Regions from separate parts of the Geobacillus sp. DSP4a genome, predicted to be linked through region 2. Evidence: riboswitches for the same ligand, from Rfam matches in the RefSeq annotation. Region 2 holds a riboswitch; each other region holds the start of a gene.
What was found. A riboswitch is a leader RNA that binds a small molecule or an ion and turns the genes downstream of it on or off. The one in region 2 is predicted to bind cobalamin.

Region 1 (4,903 bases), on a different contig from region 2:
AATCAGACGAGCATAAAAATAGTCCTTGTATGAAAATTTCCTTTTAAAATGAAAGTGCTCACCTAACATTAGAAAGGAGAAATCCCATACAAGAGCGTCTTCATTTTACAACGGATCAAGCGGAAATTCAAAAGCAATATACGGCGATCTTGTTCTTGGTATCAGCGCAACTGTCTGGCGGCTCTAAATGTATTGTAGCGCTGAAATCGTCATTTGTTAAAGCAAGGAAATGGGTCATAATCGCCATTCATATTCTTGGAAAGTTGTTTTGTTTGGAGAGGGCTAGGATCATTCCGCGATGTAGGAGGAGAGCTTGATGGATAAACACCAACAAGCCATTATCACCGTTTCAGCCTATATTACGAATGACACGGGAGAGGTTTTGCTTGTTAAAAGCTATGACCGCTCCGATACGTGGGAAATGCCGGGTGGACAAGTTGAACCGGGCGAGCCGCTCGATCGGGCCGTTCATCGCGAGGTGCATGAAGAGACTGGCGTTGACATCCGTCTCATCGGGGTCAGCGGCGTGTATTACAATGAAACTAAAAATATCATAAACATTGTATTTAAAGCGACATATGTGAAAGGAAACGTTTCTCCCCAGCCTGAGGAAATTCAAAAGGCGAAGTTTGTGTTGATCGATGAGTCGAATATTGATGAATATGTGACATGGCCGCATTTGAAATCGCGGGTGCTCGATGCGATGAAAAGGGGATGCTCTGTTCCTTATGAAGCATGGGTCATGAATCCGTCTCGATTGTCTGCAAGAGTGGGAAGGTGAAGTGCTGTAAATTCATAGTTGTCAAATGCCAGGCCTTGCTTTAATATAAAAATGTCCATATCCGATAACTAAATCAATTCGCAGCAAGGCGCCGAAACGGCTTAATAGGGAATCCGGTGGGAATCCGGAGCTGTCCCCGCAACTGTCAATGCGGACGAAATGAAATCGCCACTGTACGGATAGATGGCTTGCGCTGTTTTCCGTACGGGAAGGCTTCAGAGTAGGATGAAGCATGAGCCAGTAGACCTGCCTTGCTTGCCGCAGTTTCCGAATCTTCGGGGGGTGAGACGTGGAAACAGTCGTACAGGGCATTGTTGTGCCCATTGGCGGTCTGTTTCGTGCTCATTCCCCGTTCGGACGGAATGGGCTTTTTTGTTGTACATACATCATCGAAGGGGGAATGACGGATGAAACGTTGGACATGGCCGGCGGTGGTGGCGGTGTTCTTCCTTTTGGCCGCCGTGCTGGTCGGCTGCAGCAGTGGAGCCAATAGCAACGCCCAGCCTGCGAAAAAAGAAGAACCGAAAACGGAACAAGCGGCGTTTCCGGTGACGGTGAAAGACGGGCTTGGCGAGGATGTCACGATCAAAGCGGAACCGAAAAAAATCGTCTCGCTCATCCCGAGCAATACGGAAATCGCCTATGCGTTGGGGTTGGGCGATAAGATCGTCGGCGTCAGCGATTTTGACAATTATCCGGAAGACGTCAAAACGAAAACGAAAATCGGCGGCATGGAATTCAACGTCGAGAAAATCATTTCGCTCAAACCGGATCTCGTCTTGGCCCACGCGTCAAGCGCCCATAACTCGCGCGATGGCCTCAAGCAATTGAAAGACGCCGGCATTACCGTGCTTGTCGTCAATGACGCGAAGTCGTTCGACGATGTATATGCGTCCATCGACTTGATCGGCAAAGCGACCGGGACGACAGACAAAGCGAAGCAAGTGATTGATGAGATGAAAGAGAAGCTTGCGAAAATCAAAGAAAAAGCGAAACAAATCCCGGCGGACAAACAGGCCAATGTCTGGATTGAAGTGTCGCCGCCGCCGCAAATTTATACGGCCGGCAAAGGGACGTTTATGGATGAGATGCTTCAAGTGATTTCGGCGAAAAACGTCGCCGGCAGCTTGGAAGGCTGGCCGATGGTGACGGAAGAAAAAGCCGTGGCCTATAAGCCGGATGTCATCATCACGACATACGGCGGAGCGAAGCAAGTGTTGGCGCGCGCCGCTTGGAAAGACGTGCCGGCGGTGAAAAACAAGCGGGTGTATGACGTCAACACCGACTTAGTAAGCCGACCGGGTCCGCGCCTTGTCGAAGGGGTCGAGGAACTTGCCAAAGCCATTTACCCGGATGTGTTCAAGTAAAATGTGGATGTATATATTGGCCGTCACCGCGGCCGTGTTATCGCTTCTCGTAGGGGTATCGACAGGATCGCTGTCGATTCCCTTTTCTTCTATTGTCCGCATTTTGGCGGCTGAATGGTTCGGAGCGGCGCTGCCTCGCCACATTCCGGCTGATTGGGTGCCGATCGTGATGGCGATCCGCTTGCCGCGCGTCGTGCTTGCGTTTTTGGTCGGGGCGTCATTGGCGCTGGCCGGGGCCGCGTTTCAAGGGCTGTTAAAAAATGCGCTCGCCGATCCGTACACGCTCGGTGTCTCGTCCGGCGCGTCGGTCGGGGCGGTGCTCGTCATCTTTCTCGGCTGGCAATGGCCGTTCTTTGGCACGTTCACGCTGCCGGTCGTGAGCATCTTGTTTGGCATGGCGACGCTTGCCGCCGTTTTGGCGTTCACTCGCGCTGTGGAGCGGCGCATGTCGGTTGAGACGATCATTTTAGCCGGCATTATCTTCGGCGCGTTTTTCAGCGCGTTCATTTCGCTCATGATCGCGTTGACCGGGGAAGAATTGCGGCAAATCATCTCATGGCTGATGGGGAGCGTGGCGATGCGCGGCTGGAAATACAGCGGGCTGTTGCTGCCGTTTTTTCTCGTTGGGGCCGCAGTGCTCATCGCCAACAGCCGCGAGTTGAACGCGTTTGCCTTTGGCGAGGAGGCGGCGCTTCATGTCGGCGTTGATGTTACGCGCCGAAAAGTCATCATTTTGACGGCAGCGGCGCTGCTCACCGGTGCGGCGGTGTCGGTGTCAGGGACGATCGGCTTTGTCGGGCTTGTCGTTCCGCATATGGTTCGGCTTGTGTGCGGGCCGAACTACCGGGTGCTGTTGCCGCTGTCGCTCTTGTACGGCGGTGCGTTTCTTGTGCTTGCCGATGTGGCGGCGCGGACGATCATTGAACCGCGCGAACTGCCGATCGGCGTCATTACGTCGCTGATCGGCGCTCCGCTATTTGCCGTCTTGTTTTTCCGAAAAACGAAACGAAAGATGGGATGACGATGCTCGAGGTGCGGGCCGTATCGCATCGATACGGGCAGCAACAAGTGCTTGATGGTGTGACGTTTGCCGTGGAAAAAGGCGAAATATTCGGCATCTTAGGGCCGAATGGCAGCGGGAAAACGACTTTGATCAAACTCATCAGCAAAGAGCTGCCGCTGGCAAGCGGGGAGATCGTCATCGATGGCCGAAAGCTCTCGGCGCTGTCTGCGAAGCAATGGGCGCGGATGGCCGCCGTCTTGCCGCAGACAGCGGAGGCGGCGCCCGGCTATACGGTGAGGGAAACGGTGGCGCTCGGCCGCTATCCTCATCAGCGCGGCTTCTTTCCGACGTGGACGGAGGACGATGAAGCCGCCCTCCGAGACGCGCTTGCGGCCGTCGGCCTGACGGGGAAAATCGATGAACCGCTCGAACGATTGAGCGGCGGCGAGCGGCAGCGCGCCTATTTGGCCCGCGCACTCGCCCAAGAGCCCAAGCTGCTCTTGCTCGATGAGCCGACGAACCATATGGATGTGAGCGGCCAAGTCCGGCTTTTGGACCGGCTCGCCGAAGCGGCGCACGCCCGCGGCTTGACGGTCGTCGCCGTTTTCCACGATATGAATGCGGCGAGCTTGTATTGCGATCGGGTGCTCGTGCTGAACAAAGGGAAAATAGCCGCGCTCGGCGCCCCTGCGGATGTCATGACGCCGGCGTTGCTTGAGGAAGTGTTTGCCGCGCCGATTGTGCGTCTGGCCCATCCGGCGTCGGCAACGCCGATGTTTTCGTTCATGCCGAACAAGAAGCAAGGAGAATCGCCGGTCGGCGGGCTGCGGCTTTCCTTTCTTGATGACGCCGCTGTGCTTACTGCGGCCGCGCCGCTTCGCGTCCTGTCCTCGGCATTGATCGGCGCCGGATTTCAATGGGCGACCCATTTTGTCAACCGCCAAGTCGGGTTGGATTACGATTGCAGTGATGCGGAAGGAGACATGCGCCGCTATTTGGAGCAGCACGGGTTTCCGCCGGAACGAACGGTCGGCATGATGACGGCGGTTGATGTCCGGGATGCTGTTTGGCTTCAGAAAGAAGGGGAAGCGTTTTCGATTGCGGTCATGGCGACCGCTGGCGTCGGCAATGCCGTCGATGCCGCTCGGGCGTGGCAGCATCAGCCGCTAGCGGCAAGACCGGGGACGATCAACATGGTGGTGGTCATTGACGGAGTGCTGACGGAAGCAGCGTTTGTCCAGGCGGTGATGACAGCGACAGAAGCGAAGGCAAAAGCGCTCGCCGATTGTTCGGTTTGCGACCCGGAAACCGGGACGCTTGCCACCGGTACGTCGACCGATTCGCTCGCTGTGGCGGCGACGCAAACCGGGCAGGTCTTTGCCTATGCCGGAACGGCGACGGAGCTTGGCCGGGCGCTCGGCCGGCTTGTGTATGAGGCAACAGTTGAGGCGCTTGGCCGCTGGGAGAAGCGGAGGAAACGGCGATGACCCATTTGGCCGCATTGACGTTGGCGCTGTTTCTCGATGCCCTCGTGGGCGATCCGCGCTGGCTGCCGCATCCGGTGCGAGGGATGGGAATGATGATTGCGTGGCTTGATCGCCGCTGGAATCAAGGAACAAAGCGGCGGACGAAAGGGGCGGCGGCCGTGGCGGTTGTGTTGGCCGCTGTTTACGGGATATCGGCGTTCATCGTTTATGTGGGCTACGCGCTGTCCGTATACGTAGGGGTGGCGATCGAGGCGGCCCTCATTTT
Region 2 (4,903 bases):
CGCTCAATCCCGATGTTTCATAGGCAAACTTGACGGCACCGTCCGTTTCATATGTCGAATAATGGAACTCATGGCCGCGCGCCGTCCATCCATCCGGAAGCAACAAGTTGCCCGGCTCGCCTTTCACTTCGCGATATCCCAGCGCGGCAAGCCGCGAATGCATCACCACCCGTGCTGGAATAACGCCGACCATTTCATAGTACGCGCCGTCCGTTGTTTGAATGCCTTCCGTTAAAAACATAAACCCTCCGCACTCGGCCAATGTCGGCAAACCGTTTTCAATCGCCGTTTGGATCGATTGCTTTACATGCATTTGTTCCGAAAGCTGTTTCGCGAACTCTTCGGGAAACCCGCCGCCAATGTATAACCCATGCACCCCATCTGGCAGCGGCTCGCCGGCAAGCGGGGAGAAAAAGACTAACTCGGCGCCATACGCTTGTAACAGCTCTAAATTTTCCGGATAGTAAAAATGAAACGCCGCGTCTTTTGCGACCGCAATCCGCACATCATACGATTTGTTTACATCGAAATACGATCGAGGAACGTTTAATGCTGGCGCTTCCGCCAGCTGTAGCAATGCGTTAAGATCCACTGTCTTGGCAATGCGCTCGCCTAATTCCGCAAAAAAAAATGATCTAATTCTCCACGCTCAATCGATGGAATGAGCCCTAAGTGACGCTCCGGAATGTGGAGCGCATCCTCTTTCGTTAAAAATCCAATCACGGGAATGCCACATTCTTGTTCAATCGCCGTTTTTACAAGGCAGAAATGTCCTTCGCTGCCAACACGGTTGGCAATCACTCCAGCAATGCGGACGCGGCCGTCGAACGTCTGAAAGCCGCGCACGATCGCCGCCGCGCTTCTCGCCATCCCTGCGCAATCAACGACAAGGAGCACCGGGCTGTCGGTGAGGACGCTAATTTCCGCCGTCGAACCTTCATTGCTTGTCGGGCGTTCACCGTCAAACATCCCCATCACCCCTTCGATAATGGCGATGTCAGCGCCTTCGCACCCTTTTGCACAAATCGCCCGCACCGTTTCCGGCCCGACCATCCAGCTGTCCAAATTGCGCGATGTTCTCCCTGTTACGGCCGTATGATACGTCGGGTCAATGTAATCAGGGCCGCACTTAAATCCTTGCACGATATAACCTTTCTGTTTTAACGCCGCCATCAGGCCGAGCGTGACGGTCGTTTTGCCGGCGCCGCTTTCCGTTCCAGCCACTACAATTCTGTGCATGTTGTTTTCCTCCATCAGTTAAATAAAAAGCACCCCTATATACGCAGAGGTGCAGAAAAATGCATACCAATAGCCAAAAAGTACACGCTTCTCCCGCACGTCTACCTATAATCCCGTAGGTATCCGTCCGAACAAATAAGGCAGGTCTCCTGACTTAGGATCATCGCTTTGTTGCACCTTCCCGAAGTTTCCTTCAGTGGCATGATGCAACAAAGCTCCCCATCACAGTGGCGGGTACCGTGACGGATTTTCACCGTACTTCCCAAGCCTATTCCCTTATGGGAAAAGGCACCTTATTTGCTTTGACACGCTATGTAGTTGTCTATGAAATAAGTTTTCTTAAGTACAAATTTTCAAACATCGTCAATCACTTTTTGGTAATTCTCTTTTTGCTACTACAATTCCGTCGCTGTCGGCATAAACATAAGCGCCTGGCTCCCAAAGGACACCGCCAAATTCAAGCGCGACATCCCGCTTTCCTTTTCCTTCTTTTTTGCTTTTCACCGGGCATGTACCGATCGCCATTACCCCAAACGGCATATTCGCGATTTCCGCGGAATCGCGAATGCAGCCATGGATAATCACGCCCGCAAGTCCACGATCGCAGGCGATTTGTGCCAGACGATCTCCGAGTAACGCACAATTGCGTGAACCTTTTCCGTCAACAACTAACACTGTTCCCGCAGGAACGGTTTCTAACGCCTCGCGGACGAGCACGTTATCCTCGAACACCTCAACGGTCGCAATCGGTCCGGAAAATTCTTTTTTGCCTCCGTACGATTGCATCGGCAACTGGCATACTTGCAATTCACTCAAAAATTCATCGCATAAATCTGCTGTCTTCACCACAATCCCCTCCTCGCTACGTATATTTGACATCTTTGTCGAAACTCCTTCTTTTTCCACAAAAAAACAGACAAGCGACATTGCTTGCCTGTTTCCAAACTGGGCTAGCTGGATTCGAACCAGCGCATCACGGAGTCAAAGTCCGTTGCCTTACCACTTGGCTATAGCCCAATTATTATAAATACGTTAAAATGCCATAAAAACAACCATTAAAAAGCACTCACCTTCGCAGGCATAACGTATTTTTGTTATAAATGCCTACGTATTAACACAAACACCTAACGTATTCAATTGTAGTATGACCACATTGATATTGCAATATGCGTAAAAAACAACAGGCGTTAACCTGTTACGTTTATCACCGCCTTTTCACCGCAATTCCTAATTTTTATATCGTATACCTTCTTAGCTATTTAACTCCGTATTTATCGACAATTTCCTTTAAATAAAGCTCTACCTTGAAATAACTGTGGATAACTTTTACTGTTATTTCATCCATCGATGTGCCAATTATTATTGGCATGGGTGTCTGTTATCGTTAATTGTTGATTTTCGACCAAATGAAAAGCCAACTTATGATTGATAAAAAACGGGTTTACTTATAGAGTGCAAAAAGTTAAATAAACATACCGAATAACATTGCAATTAACAATCAAATCTCTGTGCAAATCAGATATTAATTCACAAAAAAGGAGCTTGAAATACTAAGATCCTTTAATCATTTCTTTTATTAATGAAATGCAGTCTCTTGTTTATCATTATTTTTTAAAAACAATTTTTTGTCTTTATATGCGGCTTGATCTTGTTATTCGTCCCTTCCATTTTCCCATTCGAATAAGCGAATAAGGCGACAAAATGCACGAAATGATTTCTTCTGTTCGTTTTGCGAGTGCTTTTGCGATGGCACGCACAACAGAACAAGTACAAAACAAATACCGATGAATCCAAGCTTCCAAGCGACGTTTCGCCTGTCGTTCGCCTTGGCTTTTGGATACATAGCGAAAATGTTGGAGGGATTGATAAACAACCTGTAGGTAATCGCTTTCTTTACACCACTCCCGTACCGTTTGACGTTCCTCCTCGGTTAATTTCTCTGGGCATTGGCTCAATAAACAACAAACGTACCGAACATTTCCGTGTTTCTTGCCCCCTTTGGCTAAATATTTGCGACACCGATCTAAGGCTTCCGTAAACAGCTGAATGACATGAAAATAATCGACCACATGTACCGCTTCTGGACACGCCCCTTGAATGGCTTTTTTCATGGCCGGAGCCAAATCGCTCACGACACACTGGACAGAAGAAGAAACACACGTCAATGCACTTCGAATGGCTGCCTCATTCTTTCCTGCTTCGATGGAATACACTTCTCCCGTCTCTGCATCCATGACCGCCACTCCATAGTCATGCCCTTTTCGAAAAGCAAACTCATCGACACAAACCGCCTTTGGCTGAATGGTATTCGACAAAAAGGAAGGGGCATGGGTATAAAACCAACGTTCAACAGTCGTGTAAGGGAGTTTTAGCATACGAGCCACCGCCTGAATGGATGTTCCAATGCAAGATTGCGCCACCCATTGTTGAAAGGCGTCCGTTGCCACACTTCGAGGGGAGATCCCTGGATAAGAGGTGCTGAATGTCATGCCACAAGTGCAACAACGTCTCCGTTCCACTGGGAGTTCAATCCAAAAAACCCCGATCCGTTGGGCATAGCCATGCATCCATTGCTTCTTTTTTCGGGTCATTTTTGTTGTGCGTTGCAAGCAGACAGGACATAACGGACATTGTTCGGGAAGAGAAAGTTCGAAAATCCAGCGTTCTCCTTCTTTTCGTTCCTTTTCAATCAAAACATCTGGCAAATCGATAAGTTCTTTGATAAACTGAGAGTACATGCGAATTTTCCTCCAATGGTTTGGTTTGGTCACCTTTACCATACAGGAAAATTCGCATTTTTTGTACCCTCTATTTTCTTTATTTTCCTACTGCGTTCTATGTCAATATATCAAGTACAACTTGTGGTGAAGAGCCAATTTTTAGTTGTTTAGGTATTTTTTGTTTTGGTTTCATGGATTATTTAGCGTATAGTTTTATTTTTTATAATTTCTAAAATAAACGAACAATTGAATGGTTTTGTTTTATCACTTGTGTTTTTTTGAATTTTTGTTCAACGATTGCATTACTTGTTTCTCTACTCTTTCTGCACGTTGTTTGAAACTTTCTGTACATCAGAATGGTTAATAAAAGCAGCGTAAGCTATCGGTAAAGCTATAATTTTATTTGCATTGTCTCATTCTTAACTGCGTGTTCATAATGTCCAGAGTAAACAGATCTCACATGTTTATTGGTAAAGCATATGATCGCTGCCAAAAAGACACATGCACTGGAAATAACAATCAAATTACGTACACCTATTAAATCTCCAACATAGCCGCCTAATAGCATAGCAAAAGGCATTAGCAACATGGCAATGGAAACTTGAAGCCCTTTAATTCTTCCTCGATAACGAGAGTCAGTGAGTAACATAACGATAGATTCATACATGATATCATCCATCGTAATGACAAAAGACAGAAAGAAAACAGCAGCACATGTAAGTATTAAAGAATGAGAGAAGGCAATAATGATAGTAAATAATCCTGTTAACAAATTTAAATATCCAAATGCTAATCCAGTTTTAATTTTTTTGGTCATTCTCCCCCCAATAACCCCGCAAACTAATCCGCCAAAAACTAGTGACATCGTTAGTAAACTGAAGGTTTGCGGGCCGTTGCCAAGCTCTTTGGCGATTGCCGGAGCCGCAATCGTTAACGAACTGTGC
Region 3 (4,903 bases), on a different contig from region 2:
GACACCGCCTCGATCCAGCGGACAAGGAAGAAAAAAACGATGGGTGAGAAGCTTGGGCCGTGCCCGCTTTGCGGCGGGACCGTCATCGACAAAGGAACGTTGTACGGTTGCGACCAGTACGCGAAAACAAAATGCCCGTTTACGATTTCCAAACGCATTCTCGGCAAATCGATTTCGGCGGCCAATGTGAAAAAACTGCTGGCGCAAGGGAAAACAAATGTCATAAAAGGGTTTAAAAAAGGCGGGAAAACGTTTGACGCCATACTCGTTTGGGATGAAAACGAGAAGAAATTATCGTTTCAGTTTCCGAAGCGGTGACAAGGGCGGGGGAGGAAAGGATGGAGCGCTTGGCAAAAAGGCGGACCGATGGCGGACCGCCGATCTGACCTCCTTTTTCTCAAATGATACACTGAATCGGGTCAAATGGGAACGATTTTCGTTTTTATTAACCATAATAACATTATGCAAACAATAAGCTCCCCCTGGCTCCCTGAAGGCCGGTCAATGGCGGGGCAGACGACGGCAGGCGGCAATGCGGCCAGGGCGGTCTGGATAATCGGTGAACACACCGTCCACGCCCATGGCGCATAGGCGAGCGAGATCGTGTGGTTCATTGACGGTATAGACGTGAACAATGAGCCCGCGGCCATGGGCGGCGCGCACCCACTCTTCGGTGACGGCCGAAAGCGGCAAGCCGATGCCATCGGCATAGACGGCGATTTGTTGCAGCAGCTCGTCGCGGCCGCTGTGCGCTTCCTTCTCGTCGACCAATTGAATGAGCCGAATGCCGTACGGGATGAGCGGCCGGAGCGCTTGCAAGCTTTCCGGGTGGAACGATTGAAACATGACGCGGCGCTGTTGCAGGAAACCGTGTTTTTTCAATAGATGGACGACCGCCTCTTCGATGCCGGGCTGTTTCGTTTCGATGTACAACGGGGCTTCCACACGCTCCGCTTTCAGCATCTGAATCACCTCATCAAGCGTCGGGATGCGCTCGCCGGCAAAGCGTGGATGAAACCACGACCCGGCATCCAATTTTTTGAGCTCACGCAATGAAAAATCGCTGACCCGCCATGGCGACCGGTGCGGGTAAACCGTTTCGGCATTTGTCGTCCGGGCGAGCGTCGCATCATGCAGGGCAACGAGCTTCCCGTCTTTCGTTGCGCGCACATCGACTTCGATATAATCGGCATTCATGAGGGCGGCGAGGCGGTAGGATGAGAGCGTATGCTCCGGCGCGTGTCCGGACGCGCCGCGGTGGGCGATGACGGCGGTTTTCGGCTGGCTGGGTGGCTGCCAGGCAGCCGCGGCCGCTAAGACGATCGGCAACGATAACAAAAACAATGCGCAAAGATAGGAGCGAAAAACCGTGATCCGGCGCATATACATCTCTCCCCTTTCAGTATATCATATCGGGAAAACAAGTGCGAGGGAAAAACGAGGTGATATAGTGGGAAAAGGATGCTTGTACCGATAGTTTCGCACATCAAGCAAAGGGATATTCAGTTTGATGCATAAAGTGCGTTATCATGCCGCATACTGTAAACGACAACAAAACGTTGGGCTATAGCCAAGCGGTAAGGCAACGGACTTTGACTCCGTGATGCGCTGGTTCGAATCCAGCTAGCCCAGCTGAATCGCCGGACGGGGTCCGCTCGCCCCGGCGGCCAAAACGGTTTCCGCCATGTTGTGTGGGGCCGTTTTTTCGTTCGCCGGAAAGCGGGGACGAGAACATCTTTTTATCGTTTTCAGCGGTCCTGCAAGGATACGCATCCGATTCCCGAGCAGAAACAGCGCCGCAAAAAATGTGGAGTCGGCAGGATTTTGACGAATGGCGGCGAATGAAAAAAGCGAAAGGGGAGAGGGTCATGAAAACAGCTGATTTATGCGATCAATTTTTAGACGAGTTGCAAGTATGCGAGTTGCCGTTCCAATCGTACGGCGGAAAACGGATGTTTTCCGGGCCGATCGCGACGGTCGACGTGTTTGAGGACAACGTCCTTGTCCGCGAAGCGCTGGAGACGGTGCCGCCGGGGACGGTGCTCGTGGTCGATGGAAAAGGCTCGCGCCGCGTCGCGCTATTAGGCGACCGGCTGGCGCAAATCGCTTGCGAGAGGGGGCTTGCTGGCGTCATCATCCACGGCTGCATCCGCGATTCAGCGGAAATTGGCGCCATGCCGATTGGCGTGATGGCGATCGGCACATGCCCAGTGAAAAGCAAAAAAGAAGGAAAAGGCGCCCGCGACGTTGTGCTCGAGTTCGGCGGCGTCCGCTGGGAGCCAGGGGCGTACGTGTACGCTGATGCGGACGGCGTTGTCGTCGCCAACAAAGATTTGTTGGCGAAAAATGGTTGACGGCTGCGGTCGAGTCTCGTTCAATACAACGAACAGGTTGAGGCGATGGAGATGGAATGGCAGGAAGTGCGTTCATTGTATCCAAATCAATTTGTGAAATTACAAGTATTAAAGTCCCATTTAGAGGGAGATCAAGAAATCATTGAAGAGGTGGCTGTTATCGGAACGGTTTCGGACAAGGATGCAACTCGTGAGTTGCTGCAATCGAAAGGGAATCAGCTTGTTTATCATACTAGCCACAAGGAGATTGTTTTAAAAGTTCGGGGAGCGATTGGCCTGAGAGGGAAATTTCATTATGCAGATTGAATATCGTGAAGGCTTGCTGTTTGCATCGATCGAAATCGTTTATCAAGGAAGGTCTAAGTTGATTCATAATATGGTGATTGATACTGGTGCGGCGAAAACAGTGATTTCTCAAAATGCAGTAGAAGATATTCATTTGCGGGTAGAGCCGGGCGATCGTATTGTGGCTTATTACGGAATCGGTGGGAAAGAGTACGCGTTTACAAAAAAATTAGACTGTATTCAGCTAGATTCTTTCCAGCTAAGAGAGTATGAAATTGATTTTAGCGGGATGGACTATGAGGGGATTAACGGTTTGTTAGGATTGGATATATTGCTGGGCGCTGGATTTGTCTTAGACCTGGACAAGTTGGAGATGTATCGTTCTGGTTGAAATGGAACGCCCGCTCGAAATGCCAAAAAGAAGGAAAAGGCGCCCGCGACGTTGTGCTCGAGTTCGGCGGCGTCCGCTGGGAGCCGGGCGCATACGTGTACGCCGATGCCGACGGCGTTGTCGTCGCCCGCGAAGATTTGTCGGCAAAAAACGGTTGACGCCTGCCATCAAGTTGTACTACGATGAGAACGGATGCTTGTTCCATGACAAGATCAATAGGCGAGAAACAGACAAGGTGCCTAAGCCTGCTCTAGGGTTTGGGTGAAAAGGGAAGCCCGGTGAAAATCCGGCACGGTGCCCGCCACTGTGATGGGGAGCTTTGCGGCAACAAGTCACTGAAGGATGCTTCGGGAAGACGCCGCCAAGCGATGATCCTAAGTCAGGAGACCTGCCTTGTTTGGATCGGACGGATGCCTACGGGACTATAGGCAGACGTGCGGGAGAATGACGGCTTTAGGGGCCCTGTTTGGGCCGTTTACGGCTTTCGTATACATTTTTCTGCACCTCTGCTGTAGAGGTGCTTTTTCTTTTGCCGAAAACCTGCCCGTCTGTCTGCGTCTAAATTCTATCATTCTAGCCAAAAAGGGGGGATTCGGTGGCGACGTGGGATTTGCGGGGAATGAAGCATCATGTGCTCATTTGCAACGGAGGGACGTGCCTCCGCCATGGCGGAGATGACGTGACAACCGCGGTGCGCGAGGAGATCGCCCGTCTCGGGCTTGACGACGCTGTCCATACAACAAGGACGCGCTGCAACGGACGCTGTCAAGATGCGTGTGTGATGATCGTCTATCCGCAAGGCATCTGGTATCGACAGATGACGCCGGAGCGGGCGAAGGAGGTTGTGCGCGCCCATTTGGGTGAGGGGGTTCCGATGCGGGAGTGGGCGACGTATGAATACGAAGGCGAATTGGTGTTGACGCCAGCCGGCGAACGGGAGGCGCCAAGCGGAAAACGGAAAACGGAACATGCTGCGAAAGGAGTGAAGGGATAAATGAAGAGAGCGGTTCGATGGAGCGGAATGGTGGCTTTGTTCGTTTCCTATTTTTTGTTGACGAATGAAAATGAAGCGTATGCCATGCATATTATGGAAGGATTTTTGCCTGTCAAATGGGCGCTGTTTTGGTGGCTGTTGTTTTTGCCGTTCTTTGTGTTCGGATTGCGGCGGCTTGTGCATACGCTGAAGCAGCACCCCGAACATAAGCTTCTGATGGCGTTAGCTGGCGCGTTTACATTTGTATTGTCGGCGTTGAAAATTCCATCCGTCACCGGCAGCAGCTCGCATCCGACCGGGATCGGCTTCGGCTCGGTTTTGTTTGGACCATGGGTGATGGTGGTGATCGGCACAGTCGTTCTTCTCTTTCAAGCGCTGCTTCTTGCCCACGGAGGAGTGACGACGCTTGGGGCCAATGCGATGTCAATGGCGATCGTCGGCCCGTTCGTCGCGTACGGAGTGTATCAACTGTGCCGAAAAGGGGCGGTATCCAATCGAGCGGCTTTGTTTCTTGCCGCTTGTTTGTCTGATTTGGCTACATATGTCATGACGTCCCTGCAGCTTGCCCTGGCGTTTCCGTCTCCTGATGGGGGAGTCACCGCCTCGTTTTTGAAATTCGCCGGCATTTTTGCCATTACTCAAGTGCCGTTGGCGGTGACGGAAGGCATCATAACGGTAATCGTCTGGAACTGGCTTTCCTCCTATCAAGCTTCTCCGCTGTTCCAAAAGGAAAAGGGGGCGTAATGCGATGAAGAAAAATGGCTTGCTCGTGTTGCTGGCTGCTTTGCTTGTCATCATTCCGCTTTGGTGGGCGCGCGGATCGGAATTCGGTGGAACGGACGATCAGGCGGAAAAAGCCATTCAAACGCTCAACCCGCA

Region 1: another riboswitch for cobalamin. It lies ahead of ETC02_RS06365 (ABC transporter substrate-binding protein); the one in region 2 lies ahead of ETC02_RS08220 (cobyrinic acid a,c-diamide synthase CobB).
Region 3: another riboswitch for cobalamin. It lies ahead of ETC02_RS10415 ((2Fe-2S) ferredoxin domain-containing protein); the one in region 2 lies ahead of ETC02_RS08220 (cobyrinic acid a,c-diamide synthase CobB).

Annotation. Positions count from the first base shown of each region.
Region 1 covers NZ_SDLD01000012.1:59,489-64,391, reverse strand. Annotated here, with positions in the region: partial or broken gene ETC02_RS17660 (GNAT family N-acetyltransferase) at 1-16, shown strand, start outside; partial or broken gene ETC02_RS18580 (IS982 family transposase) at 87-268, shown strand; gene ETC02_RS06370 (NUDIX hydrolase) at 314-781, shown strand; cobalamin riboswitch at 851-1,049, shown strand; gene ETC02_RS06365 (ABC transporter substrate-binding protein) at 1,189-2,148, shown strand; gene ETC02_RS06360 (FecCD family ABC transporter permease) at 2,135-3,169, shown strand; gene ETC02_RS06355 (adenosylcobinamide amidohydrolase) at 3,166-4,638, shown strand; gene cbiB (adenosylcobinamide-phosphate synthase CbiB) at 4,635-4,903, shown strand, end outside.
Region 2 covers NZ_SDLD01000018.1:45,688-50,590, reverse strand. Annotated here, with positions in the region: partial or broken gene ETC02_RS08220 (cobyrinic acid a,c-diamide synthase CobB) at 1-1,239, opposite strand, end outside; cobalamin riboswitch at 1,362-1,550, opposite strand; gene rraA (ribonuclease E activity regulator RraA) at 1,603-2,085, opposite strand; tRNA gene ETC02_RS08210 (tRNA-Gln) at 2,185-2,256, opposite strand; partial or broken gene ETC02_RS08205 (ISL3 family transposase) at 2,881-3,977, opposite strand; gene ETC02_RS08200 (MFS transporter) at 4,351-4,903, opposite strand, start outside.
Region 3 covers NZ_SDLD01000026.1:21,611-26,513, forward strand. Annotated here, with positions in the region: gene ETC02_RS10380 (DNA topoisomerase III) at 1-318, shown strand, start outside; gene ETC02_RS10385 (glycerophosphodiester phosphodiesterase family protein) at 502-1,383, opposite strand; tRNA gene ETC02_RS10390 (tRNA-Gln) at 1,561-1,632, shown strand; gene rraA (ribonuclease E activity regulator RraA) at 1,869-2,354, shown strand; gene ETC02_RS10400 (hypothetical protein) at 2,406-2,660, shown strand; gene ETC02_RS10405 (retropepsin-like aspartic protease) at 2,650-3,030, shown strand; partial or broken gene ETC02_RS18380 (RraA family protein) at 3,048-3,188, shown strand; cobalamin riboswitch at 3,247-3,440, shown strand; gene ETC02_RS10415 ((2Fe-2S) ferredoxin domain-containing protein) at 3,626-4,024, shown strand; gene ETC02_RS10420 (energy-coupling factor ABC transporter permease) at 4,025-4,768, shown strand; gene ETC02_RS10425 (energy-coupling factor ABC transporter substrate-binding protein) at 4,773-4,903, shown strand, end outside.